DNA from 3 places in the Echinicola marina genome. Region 2 is predicted to be linked to each of the others. Evidence: riboswitches for the same ligand, from Rfam matches in the RefSeq annotation. Region 2 holds a riboswitch; each other region holds the start of a gene.
What was found. Region 2 has a riboswitch for S-adenosylmethionine ahead of KZP23_RS18795 (O-acetylhomoserine aminocarboxypropyltransferase/cysteine synthase family protein). Riboswitches for the same ligand answer to the same signal wherever they lie in the genome.
Positions count from the first base shown of each region.

Region 1: linked by a shared signal. The riboswitch ahead of KZP23_RS17465 (homocysteine S-methyltransferase family protein) and the one ahead of KZP23_RS18795 (O-acetylhomoserine aminocarboxypropyltransferase/cysteine synthase family protein) in region 2 are both predicted to bind S-adenosylmethionine.
Region 3: linked by a shared signal. The riboswitch ahead of KZP23_RS11530 (trans-sulfuration enzyme family protein) and the one ahead of KZP23_RS18795 (O-acetylhomoserine aminocarboxypropyltransferase/cysteine synthase family protein) in region 2 are both predicted to bind S-adenosylmethionine.

Region 1 covers NZ_CP080025.1:4,315,661-4,319,805, reverse strand. Annotated here, with positions in the region: gene metH (methionine synthase) at 1-222, opposite strand, end outside; gene KZP23_RS17465 (homocysteine S-methyltransferase family protein) at 237-1,268, opposite strand; SAM riboswitch class I at 1,333-1,436, opposite strand; gene KZP23_RS17460 (hypothetical protein) at 1,532-2,845, opposite strand; gene KZP23_RS17455 (YbjQ family protein) at 3,095-3,415, shown strand; gene KZP23_RS17450 ((2Fe-2S) ferredoxin domain-containing protein) at 3,482-3,730, opposite strand; gene KZP23_RS17445 (DUF819 family protein) at 3,733-4,145, opposite strand, start outside.
Region 2 covers NZ_CP080025.1:4,630,121-4,634,265, forward strand. Annotated here, with positions in the region: gene KZP23_RS18785 (30S ribosomal protein THX) at 1-30, shown strand, start outside; gene KZP23_RS18790 (hypothetical protein) at 479-1,504, shown strand; SAM riboswitch class I at 1,985-2,094, shown strand; gene KZP23_RS18795 (O-acetylhomoserine aminocarboxypropyltransferase/cysteine synthase family protein) at 2,293-3,600, shown strand; gene metX (homoserine O-acetyltransferase MetX) at 3,605-4,145, shown strand, end outside.
Region 3 covers NZ_CP080025.1:2,758,667-2,762,811, forward strand. Annotated here, with positions in the region: gene KZP23_RS11525 (serpin family protein) at 1-1,098, opposite strand, end outside; gene KZP23_RS11530 (trans-sulfuration enzyme family protein) at 1,212-2,387, opposite strand; SAM riboswitch class I at 2,525-2,631, opposite strand; gene KZP23_RS11535 (SGNH/GDSL hydrolase family protein) at 2,719-3,396, opposite strand; gene KZP23_RS11540 (DUF4407 domain-containing protein) at 3,725-4,145, shown strand, end outside.

The DNA of each region.
Region 1 (4,145 bases), 310 kb from region 2:
CTCGTCCATACAGACATCAAGTACCTGAGCACCGCCACGTACCTGATCCAAGGCCACTTCCAAAGCCTCGTCAAACTGTCCATTAAGAATTAATCTGGCAAACTTTTTAGATCCTGTAACATTCGTCCTTTCACCAATATTGACGAAATTCAATTCAGGGGTAAAAACCAAAGGCTCTAGCCCTGAAAGCTTCAAAAGATCATGTTTTTTATTATTGTCCATTCCCACTCTTCTTCTTATGCAAACGCTAGTTTTCTGGGTTCATATTTTTTACTGACTTCGGCAATCACCCTAATATGTTCGGGCGTAGTACCGCAACAACCACCCAAAATATTGATCAGGTCGTCTTTTAGGAATTCTTCCACTTGGTCCGCCATCTCGTGTGCTGTTTGGTCGTATTGTCCAAATTCATTGGGTAATCCTGCATTAGGATAGGCACTGACATAAAAAGGTGCCTTATCAGCCAAAACCTTAAGATATGGTCTTAGTTCTTTTGCTCCTAGGGCACAGTTCAGCCCAATACTGATCAAAGGTACATGTGACAATGAAATTAAAAAAGCCTCTGTAGTTTGCCCAGACAAGGTCCTTCCTGAGGCATCTGTAATGGTACCTGAGATCATGATCGGTATGCCCCCTTCATCAGGATCTAATGGAATGCCTTTTTCTTCATAGACTTCCTGAATAGCATATACGGCTGCTTTGGCATTCAAGGTATCAAATATGGTTTCCACCAAAAGTATATCCACACCTCCATCAATGAGCCCCCTGATCTGCTCTGCATATGCTTCTGCCAACTGATCAAAGTTTACCGCCCTGAAACCGGGATCATTTACATCTGGGGAAATTGAAGCTGTTCTATTGGTAGGTCCAATGGCACCAGCGACGAATCTTGGTTGATCGAGAGTTTTTTCTGAATAGGCCAATGCGACCTCTTTTGCTATTTTTGCTGAAGCTACATTTAATTCGTAAGCTAAATGAGAAAGGTCATAATCTTCCTGTGCAATAGAAGTACTGCTGAAAGTATTGGTCTCTAATATATCAGCACCGGCATCCAAATAGGCTTCATGGATCTGCTTGATCACATCAGGTCGACTGAGGGAAAGTAGATCATTATTGCCTTTTAATGATTTTGGGTGACTTTTTAGTGCTGCAGTTCTAAAATCATCCTCTTCCAATTGATACCGCTGTATCATGGTCCCCATGGCACCATCAAGGATCAAAATTTTCTTTTTAAGCTGCTGAAGTAATATATCCGTTCTAGTATTCATGCTCATTGTTATTCTAAAGCTTATATCGAGCAAGAACCGGAAGAAAAATGAAGCATTTATCTGCCGCTCATCTTTTCCTGTCTTACTCAGGATGGGAGTTAGCACCTTGGTATTGTTCAGGTTGCTAAGACGTCACTGGGCCCTTCCCTCGGTCTTTCTCGATAAGCAATCCCAAAGTTAACAGGAAAAGATGGAAAAAAATTGCAAAGAAGATATTTTATTTAGATTTCTATTTGACAACAGAAAAAATCGGTTTATTGGACTTAGGGTCTTATTCCCAAGCCGAATTGTAGAAAAGGCCCGGCCATATAACTGGACATGTTCACATCTGCCAACTTATAATTTGCCAAGGGGATTTCGTAGCCAGCTGTGATTGAGTACTTAAGTGCCAATTGTGATTTTTTGGAAAGGCTGGAAGCATAGGACAAAAAGACTTCAGGTTTTGCCATTAACCCTCCTTTTTTCAATTCCCCATCATATTCAGGAAGGTCTATCAAGCTAGGGAAATCCAATTTGTATTTATGCAATAATGAATACCTCAAAGAAGCGTAGCCCAATCCCCCCATCATCCCGAGTTCCCAGTTGTTCAAATCCAAAAGTTTGTGTCCTAAGTTGCCATACACCCTTGTACTACTCAAACTTTGATGGTAGGATGCATTGGCATCACCGCTTTGATTGGCATTATAAAGGTCCACACCATACATAAAGCCCCTGTTTTCTCCGACAATTTTCACACCGATATTGGTAGGCCAACCATCCAACTTTTGATACCCATTATTGACCAGGTAGTTATTGAGAGATTTGGGCTTGGTAAAATGAAATCCATAAAATAGGTTTAGGGCCAAAGTAGCATCCCGGTAGAAATAGTTGGATTCGGGCAAAGTAATGCCAGCCCCTATTCTAAGGAAGGGACCACTTTGTATATTGTCAAAGTTCATCCCTTTAATTTTCCATGATTCTTCAAATGGATTGAAAGAATATCCAAACTTGGCCGAAAGACTTATTACTTCTTCAGCCGACAACAAATCAAGGTCATAACCAAGTTCAAAACCAATTTCAGTCAGAAAACTCCCGAAATTCTCAGCCCCTTTGTTAACATCGTTTCTTCGCAATATAAAACCTTGGGCAGGGGCTGATAAAAAAGCATCCATTGATTCTGGGGCTTGGTCCTTGAGCATTTGGAAGTTCATATACCCCATGCCTATGGACATGAAATGAATGAGTTGTACTTTTCCCTCTTCAGTAAAGGCATATCCTACATTTAGAAATACCCTACTGGTCCGATAATCAATTATATAATCTCCATATTGCGTATTTAATCCATTATTTTGATAGATCTCTGTGCCAATAATAAAATCGTTAAACCTCGTCTGATAGCCGAGACCAAAACTTCGGTAACTACTTGAGATTTTCGAGTCTCCCCTATCTTCCAATAACTTATTAAAATCCAAAAGAGGTGCTCCTGATATACCATAGAAAAAATTGGCACTGGTCCTTTGGTACAAATTGCGCTGTTGGGCTAAAAGGCTGTTTCCCCACAGCAATAAAAGTATTATCGAAACTAAAGATCTTTTCATGTATAGATATTTCAACTCAAAATTAAAACTTTAATTAAGGATATGGCCATTTTGACCTCCAAAATCCCCGTGAAACGTGAATTACTATCAGGTCCCTAAATATCCTATAATGATCGCCAAGTATATTTCTGAGCAAATAAGCAAAAAAAGTGCCTTGAGGAAATGTAAAATGATGGATCAATTCTCATTATTTCAATTTATATTTAGCCTAGAGAAAGTAATAATTTTGAATCAATTAAAAGAAAAACAATGATTACTACTACAACACCACATATTGAAGGACATGAAATCAAAAAATATTGTGGAATAGTTTCAGGAGAGACCATTATTGGGGCAAATATTTTTAGGGACTTTTTTGCGGGTATTACTGATATTGTCGGAGGAAGGTCCGGAGCTTATGAAAAGGTACTGAAAGAAGCAAAAACTACCTCATTAAGGGAAATGGAAATGCAAGCTATGGCTTATGGAGCAAATGCCGTCGTTGGTGTGGATCTGGATTATGAAACAATTAGAGATGGCATGTTAATGGTTACGGCCAGCGGAACAGCCGTGATTACTGAGCCCAAATAAATCATAGTGCTGCTGTACATATCTTATATACAAACATGTACAGCAGCACTTTTTAGATGATTGGTATCAATGATTTTTATTTTCCAATACTGCCTTCAATTTTTCCTTGGTGGATTTTTTTATCACCTCGTTGCTTACAACACTTATTGGTCCGGATTTACAAAAATCCATGCATTTTGTTTTGACAATCTTATACTTACCCTTATGATCATCCAGTTTGGTCAAGTCCTTTATATCTTTCAATAGGCTCTTACAACCGTTTTTTTTACAGTCGGTTCCTGTACATACAAATATGAATTTTCGGAAAAGGGCCATAGTTAATTTGATACGAATTGTAATAATAAGCCACAAATATACGCACCATAAGTCCCAACGGCATAGCCAAATACAGCCAACAATACCCCAACTGGGGCTAAAGATGGATGAAAGGCTGAAGCTACAATCGGTGCTGAAGCTGCTCCCCCTACGTTGGCCTGGGAACCAACCGCTACAAAGAAGAAAGGTGCTTTTATAAGATACGCAATTATTAGCATTATACTGATATGAACAAGCATCCAAACTGCCCCAACAATAAACAAAGATGGGTTATCCAAAATGGCAAACAGATCCATTTGCATGCCTACTGTGGCGATCAGTACATACAATAAAACACTGCCCAAACGTGAGGCCCCCACTCCTTCCAAATTCCGTGCCTTGGTGAAGGACAAGATTAGTCCCCCTGAAGTAGCGA
Region 2 (4,145 bases):
ACCAGAAAAGAAAAACTGGGAAACAAATAAACCACGATCACCAACTATACAAACAAAAGCCTGAAATTCTAACTCAGGCTTTTGTTTTTCCTGCACACAAATCTCTTGCTGTACCGATCAAATCCAGGGTCAAGCAATATTTCTGGGGGTGAATAATTTCAAACTTAAATTTTGTCTACCCTTGTCAGATTAAGCGTAGTTTAAGTCACAGACCTGCCTAGACAGTCAATTGGGTAAAGGATGAGCACAGATGTATTATAAATAAATATCCGTGTTATCTTTATCCATCTGTGGTTAATAAATAGCGCATATCAAAGCTAAAACAGATTGTTTTCCCCCAGCTTTTCGGCTTTCGGCTTGATCCCAAATCTATCCTAATTTTACTTAGCCAATCGCATTTACATTTAATTCACTTTTTTCTTAATCCAAAACAGCTGCATAGTGCGTAAATAGCTGAAATGATCAACTAATTACTACTATGAAAACACAAACAAACAAATTTCTAGCTATTGGTCTACTGGCAACCACTGCCCTTTTTAACATCTCCTGCGACAATGATGACGATATGGGCATGCCTGAAAATAATGTAGCCTCTCTTTTTGTTTCTTCCAATACCAGCGGGGAAGTCTCCATTATCGATTTTTCTGATGAAAATAATATTACCACTACCATTACAAGTTCAGCTGGTACAGATGCAGATGGTATTTATTATGATGCTGAATCAGATGAGATCATCCAACTTGTACGTTCGGATAACTCCCTGAATGTTTACGGTAATATCATGTCATCGATGGTGAGCACTGGGATTTCCATCTCCTTGGGAATAAACACTACAGGTGGATTCGTAAGTGGCAGGGAAATAGCCGTTAGTAATGATATGGTGGTAGTGGCCGATTCACCCGTCGCGGCCAATGGCAACCAAAGCAGCCTATACGTTTACCAAAAGACCTCTTCAGGTTTTACTTTACAAAAGACATTTGCCGTGGACTTTGCCCTTTGGGGAATTCACATAGAGGGAAATACGCTATATGCCATTGTAGATAAAGACAGTGATCTGGCGGTATTTACCAACTTCTTTTCCAATTCAAGCGGCATGATCAATCCTAGTAAAAGAGTGACCATTGAGGGAATAATAAGAACCCATGGACTTACTTATTCTAAGGAAGATGACCTGATGGCATTGACAGATATAGGCGATGCGGGATCTGATAATGATGGAGCGGTTACGATCATTACTGATTTTAGTAATAAGTTAAACGCTACCGCCAATGGAGGCACTATTACGATGGCCCAACAAGCAAGGATTGAAGGCAGCAACACCTTCCTTGGTAATCCGGTAGATGTCGCATACAGTGCAAAATCTCAAATGATATTTGTAGCAGAAAGGGCCAATGGGGGCGGAAAGGTACTGGCTTATAACTATTTCAGCAGTAACGGTAACCCCAGCCCTGCCTTTAATCAGCAGGTAGCGGGTGCCTCTGCAGTTTATTTCCACGAAGAATAATCCACGCCACTCCTAATTAATAAGCAGACAAGAGGCTGTCTCAAAATTCATGATTGGGACCTTGTCCAGGTCCCAGAAGATCAAAATGACCCGGGAATTGAACAAATGAGACAGCCTTCATTTATTTTTTACTAAGTTTCCCTGTCTCTCCCAGTCAAATCCATTTGATTCATGAAAAATAATTTCACCCTCAATATTGATTATAAAACAATTTAATCCTTTTTAGAGAGAAAGTACTGCTCCTATTCAGAACTGAAATAGACACATCGTCAAAAACTTTCAAATACTTTCGGACGCAAAAAACTGATTTAATGGACCATTGACTCCTTTGCCCTCCCCTCTCTCTTAAAAACCGTTTTCCCTATTGGTTTAATAGGTTATATAAAGGTGAAAAAATTAATTAAAAGTATTTTTCGAAAGCTTGCAAATTCAAAATTTGAATAGTTACTTTGTGCTATCCTTTACTTTTTAAAAGTTCAGGATTTATACAGAAGAGGTGAGAGACAGGCTCATAGACCCTCTGGCAACCTGGAAAATCCAAGGTGCCAATTCCTGCCAAACGTGAATATCCTCGTTTGGAAATATAAATTCTTAAGATATGAATTTTACAATAAGGATTACAGCAAAGACAAAGCAACAAGCAGCATTTTCAGATTTCAACTTTTATAGGTGCATCAAATCAATGCACAATCTTAAATATATGCCCTTAATTTTCTAATCCGGGCACATTATTATTTAATACCACTTCTTTAAAAATTTCTTTGTCAATTAACTAACAAGTTACAAACATGTCACAAACTTATCATTACGAGACCCTTCAGCTCCACGCTGGACAAGAACCAGACCCAACAACAAAGTCAAGGGCAGTACCTATTTACCAAACCTCTTCATACGTTTTTGACTCTGCAGAACATGGAGCCAACCTTTTTGGCCTAAAAGAATTTGGAAACATCTATACCAGGATCATGAATCCAACTACGGATGTTTTCGAGAAAAGAGTAGCAGCTTTAGAAGGTGGTGTAGCTGCCCTGGCAACTGCTTCAGGACAAGCTGCACAGTTTATCGCCCTTAATAATATTTTACAAGCGGGTGACAATTTCGTCTCCTCTCCTTTTCTATATGGAGGAACATACAACCAGTTCAAGGTGGCCTTCAAAAGAATTGGAATAGATGCCCGATTTGCCAAAAGTGATAAGGCCGCTGATCTTGCAGCACGTATAGATGATAAAACAAAAGCCATCTATGTAGAGACCATTGGGAATCCAGAATTCAATATTCCAGACTTTGAAAATATTGCAAAACTGGCCAAGGAACATGATCTTCCATTAGTGGTAGACAATACCTTTGGAGCAGCTGGATTCTTGTTCAAGCCCTTGGCCCATGGCGCTAATATCGTGGTACAGTCTGCCACCAAATGGATAGGTGGTCACGGAACCTCCATCGGTGGTGTAATTGTAGATGGAGGAAATTATAATTGGGGCAATGGCAAGTTCCCTCAGTTTTCTGAGCCTTCTGAAGGTTACCATGGACTGAATTTCTGGGAGACTTTCGGAGAAAACAACCCCTTGGGATTGCCCAATATTGCCTTTGCCATCAGGGCAAGAGTGGAAGGCCTCAGAGACTTTGGTCCTGCATTGAGTCCATTTAATGCCTTTCAGCTTATCCAAGGATTGGAAACACTTTCATTAAGGGTACAAAGGACAGTGGACAATGCCTTGGCCATTGCCAAGTGGTTGGAAGATCACCCTAAAGTACAGAAAGTAAATTACCCAGGTTTGGAAAGCAGTCCTTACCATACTTTGGCCCAAAAATACCTGACCAATGGTTTTGGCGGTGTATTGAGTTTTGAATTGAAAGCCGATAAAGAAGCTGCTGCTGACTTTATCAATAACCTTTCACTGGTATCCCACCTGGCCAATGTGGGCGATACGAAGACCTTGATTATTCAACCTTCTGCAACCACCCACCAACAGCTCAGCGATGAAGAACAACTAGCCGCAGGGGTTACCCCTTCTCTATTGCGCTTGTCATTGGGCATAGAACATATTGATGATATCAAAGCTGACCTAAGTGCTGCCTTTGAAAAAATAAAATAGTAAAATGAACTTACAATCACCGTATCTGATTACCGATATGAGCCAAGAAGTTTTCCATTGTAAGGAAGAATTGAAGTTGGATTCAGGAGAGAGCCTTCCAGGCTTCCAACTGAGCTATACTACCCAAGGACACCTTACCCCTAAAAAAGACAATGTTATTTGGGTACTGCACGCCCTTACTGGAGATGCCAATGTCCATGAGTGGTGGAGTGGACTAGTGGGAGAAGACAAGTTTTTCGACCCTACCAAATACTTCATTGTCTGTGCCAACTTGCTAGGATCTTGTTACGGTTCCACTCAGCCATTAAGTGAAAACCCTAACACAGGGAAGTCATATTATTATGACTTTCCTAACCTTTCTACCAGGGATATGGCCAATGCCTTTGACAGGCTTCGAGAGCACCTTGGCATTCAGCAAATAGATACGGTGATTGGCGGTTCCCTTGGAGGACAAGTAGCCTTGGAATGGTCATATAAACTTTCCGAAAGCGTTAAAAACACCATTATTGTCGCTTCCAATGCCAAGACCTCCCCTTGGACCATAG
Region 3 (4,145 bases), 1.9 Mb from region 2:
AGCAGCAGCTTCAGTACCTTTTTCATCTACATCAATCAAAGCATCATGTATAACCCTGCTAATTTTTAATGGGTCAGTATGACTGTCGAATAATTCGGTGAAGTTTCTGTTGTCAAAATAAAATGGAGTGACCAGTCCCATTGCCTCTAGATCATCTCTCAAGTTGTTGATTTTTTGCCTCATTTTGAATTTGGGCATTTTTATGATAGCGGCACTTGGATGAAGGTTTTCTTTCCAATGGTCGATTTGCGAAAGGGAAAGTTCATTTTCTATAGCAGCTAAGTTGGGTCCGTCTGGTAAAATAATGCCCATGGAATATTGACCAGTACTATAGGGTATCTCCAAATAGGTAAGGTTATCTGATTTGAAGTAATTGATGTCAGCAGGGTCGGAAAGACTCATCATATCTACCTGATGGCTTTCGCTAGGGCTGGTATGGAAAGGTGCTTTGGAAGTTAGGTTTTGGTCGAATTGATATTTCCAGTCTCCATAAAAATAAATGGCATTGACGAGGTACATAACTGCGTCAGGACGGACTTGGTCAATCATATCCTTGATGAGGTTATTGGTGTTTTTTTCTATCCATTGATTGATGATCTCAGCAGAATTTGGATCTTTCATATCCAAGGTACTTAAGGCGGCGAGGTATTGCTTTTGCATGGTTTGCTGAAAGGCAGCTTTTACGCTCAGTCCTTCCCTGTACCAAATTCCATTGGCGATATTCAAGGTGACTTTAGAATCTACCTCTTTTAGAAATTGAGTGAGTTCATGATTGGCATTATTTGCTTCCTCTAGGCTAGTGTTTTCAAAGCCAAGTAGTTCCTTGTATTCTTCCAGTACTTCTCCTTTATTACCATTCATGGTCATGGATAGGGCTTGCTGTATACTGAATGGGCTGAAAAACAAATTAGGGTTTCCGGATTTTTTGAGTTGTAAATAAAGGTCAATAGCGAAATTGCTGCTGCTGTTGGCAAGGTCTTTTTCATAGTCTTTGAGTACTCTGAGTTTAGGGGCCAAGGGAGCGTTTTCTGGATCTCCGTTCATACAGGAAGTAAGTGCCAGAAAAATGACAAAAATAGAGAAGTAATATTTTTTCATGGTTTTAGCGCTATTTAGATAGTGTCTAGACGAGACACGATGAAAAAATGCTACAAAAAAAAATCCTTCACATTTAAAATATGAAGGATTTTGTTCAAAAATCGAAATTTTATTTATCTGGATTTTTCCAGGGCTCTTTCTACGTCAGCGATGATGTCATCATGATGTTCCAGTCCCGTGGAAAGTCTGATCAAGCCAGGCAAGATGCCTACTCTTTCTCTTTCTTCTTCTGTTAATTTACTGTGTGTGGTGGAGGCAGGGTGCGTGATGATACTTCTGCTATCGCCCAAGTTAGCAGTGACAGTGATCATCTGCAATTCGTCTATAAACCTTTGTGCCCTCTCGATTCCCCCCTTTAATGTCAAGGTGATGATGCCACCTCCTTGCTTCATTTGTTTTTTGGCTAAGTCATACTGAGGGTGGCTCTTAAGGAATGGGTATTTTACAAATTCCAAGTCTTTGTTGTCCTGGAAATATTCGGCTACGGTAAGGGCATTGGAGCAGTGTCTATCCATTCTTACCGCCAAAGTCTCCATGCTTCTGGAAAGTATCCAAGCATTAAATGGTGAAAGACTGGGGCCGGTATGTCTGGTGAAAAACTGTACCTCTTGGATCAATTCCTTTTTGCCTAAGATCAATCCTCCCAATACTCTTCCTTGTCCATCTATGTATTTGGTGGCGCTATGGGCAACAATGTCAGCCCCCCATTTGGCTGGTTGTTGTAGGTATGGAGTAGCAAAGCAATTGTCCACAACCAGGATCAGATTATGCGCCTTTGCGAAAGCACTTACCCATTCCAGATCGATGATTTCCAAGCCGGGATTGGAAGGGGTTTCTATGAATAACATTTTAGTATTGGGCTGAACCAGTTTTTCCCAGTTTTGAATGTCGGAAATGTCACCATAGGTAGATGTAATGCCCCATTTTGGAAAAACCCTTGTGAGCAACTGATGGGTGGATCCGAATAGTGAGCGGGAAGCAAGTATATGGTCTCCTTGTTGTAAGATAGAGGCCATACTGCCAAACATAGCAGCCATACCTGATGCTGTAGCTATGCCATCTTCTGTACCTTCTGCTGCACAAACTTTTTCTATGAGGTCAGAGCTGTTAGGGTTGGCATATCGAGAATAGATGTTTCCAGGTATCTCATCTGCAAACATCTGACGGGCTTCTTCAGCACTATCAAAAGTAAAGCTAGAAGTCAGGTAAATAGGGGCAGAGTGTTCTCTTTGGTTGGATTTAGAAGAAGCGATTCTTATAGCTTCGGTTTCAAAATGCTTATTGGACATGATGGGATTTTTCAGGTTAGTAAAATTAATTAATGTCACAATTCGTACTTTTCCTTATACCGGACATGGCATATTTTATGTAAATACGATGGGGAATAGAGAAAAAGAATTGTGTACGTAAATGGATCATAATGTCTAATTTATAGTTCCCTTTAATTTTGGGCAGGTTTTGGCACCTTTTCGTTGTGGCGAATGGTTGCCAGAGGGTCAATGAGCCTGATCTCTCGCCTCTTCTTTATAAATCAGTTGCCTGAAGTGATACAAAGTAACATTAGCCTCGTTGAAATTCCAAACAATTTATATTTTGCGATCTAAAATTTCTTGTTGGGTACTATTGAGGTATATAGTTTTTTAGGACCGAGTACCATAGGTCATAGCCTTTATCGTTATAATGCAGCATGTCTTCGATGAAGATTTCGGGCATTGGTTTTCCGTTTTCATTAAGTGTAATGTCCCATATATTGATAAAAGACACTTTGTCCGTCTTTTTACAATAGATTTCCATTAACCTGTTGAGGGCTTCATATTGCTCTTTTAATTCCCATCTGGACGGACTGGGTTTTGGGCTGATGAAATGTATTTCTGCCTCTGGTAAACTTTTATGGATCTTTGTGACCAGTTTTTTCATGGTGTTAAGGATGGTGACGGGGTTTTTGCCGCTGGCAATATCGTTATCACCTTCATAGATAAATATATTCTGTGGTTGATACCTGATGATAAGTTGGTTGGCATAGAATAATAGCTCATGGGCTTGGGAGCCGCCAAATCCGGTATTGACTATAGTCTGATCAGGGAAATACTCTTGAATATCTGTCCATTTTCTAATACTGGAGCTTCCGGTAAAAAGGTATATTGGTTCTGCTGAATTTGGAATAGGGGTATTTTGAACGATTGACTCAACTTCTTCTTTGAATTTTTCGGGGGAATTTTGGGCTTGAAGTTGTAGGCTAAGCAATATGGTCAACAGGAAAAGGAGAGTTTTTGGGCTTGAATAGAATGGATTTGTCATGATAAAGCGTTTGGTTTTTTTAGAAAGTTATCAATAATGGATGAAAATTAGCTGTCCTGTGATCGGAAAATATGAATAAATCCCAAATTCGAACATTTTTCCGTACAGTAGCGGAGGTTGTACGCTGTTGTGTTTTTTGTCTTTGGGTGATTTCAAGATTGATTTTATAAGTTTTGAAACAAGAAAAGGGGGATTGGTGGCATTTAGGGTAGGATTGGTCACATTAATTATATATCCCTAGAAATCAAAAGTATCTTGAACGCAGAATTGCCCACTTTTTGATGATTAGAAGAGAAGTCAGGTATGGTAGTAAAGTTTAATAAAGATAATGGAGAAACTTAAGGATTTTCTGTGGTTTTGTAGCGGAGGCAATATGGCCTTATTAAGGAAATGTCCAACTGAATCCAATAAATATATTGGAATTGGAGGGGCTGTGTTTTTTACAGGTTTGCTTGCGGCTCTTTCCGGCGGTTATGCTTTGTTTACTGTGTTTGAAGTGTGGTATTGGACAGTTCTTTTTGGTTTGGTTTGGGGCTTGATGATTTTCAATTTAGACAGGTTCATTGTTTCTGGTATGAGGAAGCGGGAAAGCTTCTGGTCAGAATTGAGAGTGGCGTTTCCAAGATTGATTTTGGCGGTGTTATTGGCTATAGTTATTTCTAAGCCGTTAGAATTGAAGATTTTTGAAAAGGAAATCAATAAAAAGCTGGAGGCTAATAAGCTTAAGGATCTGGCCAGTTCTAGGGAAA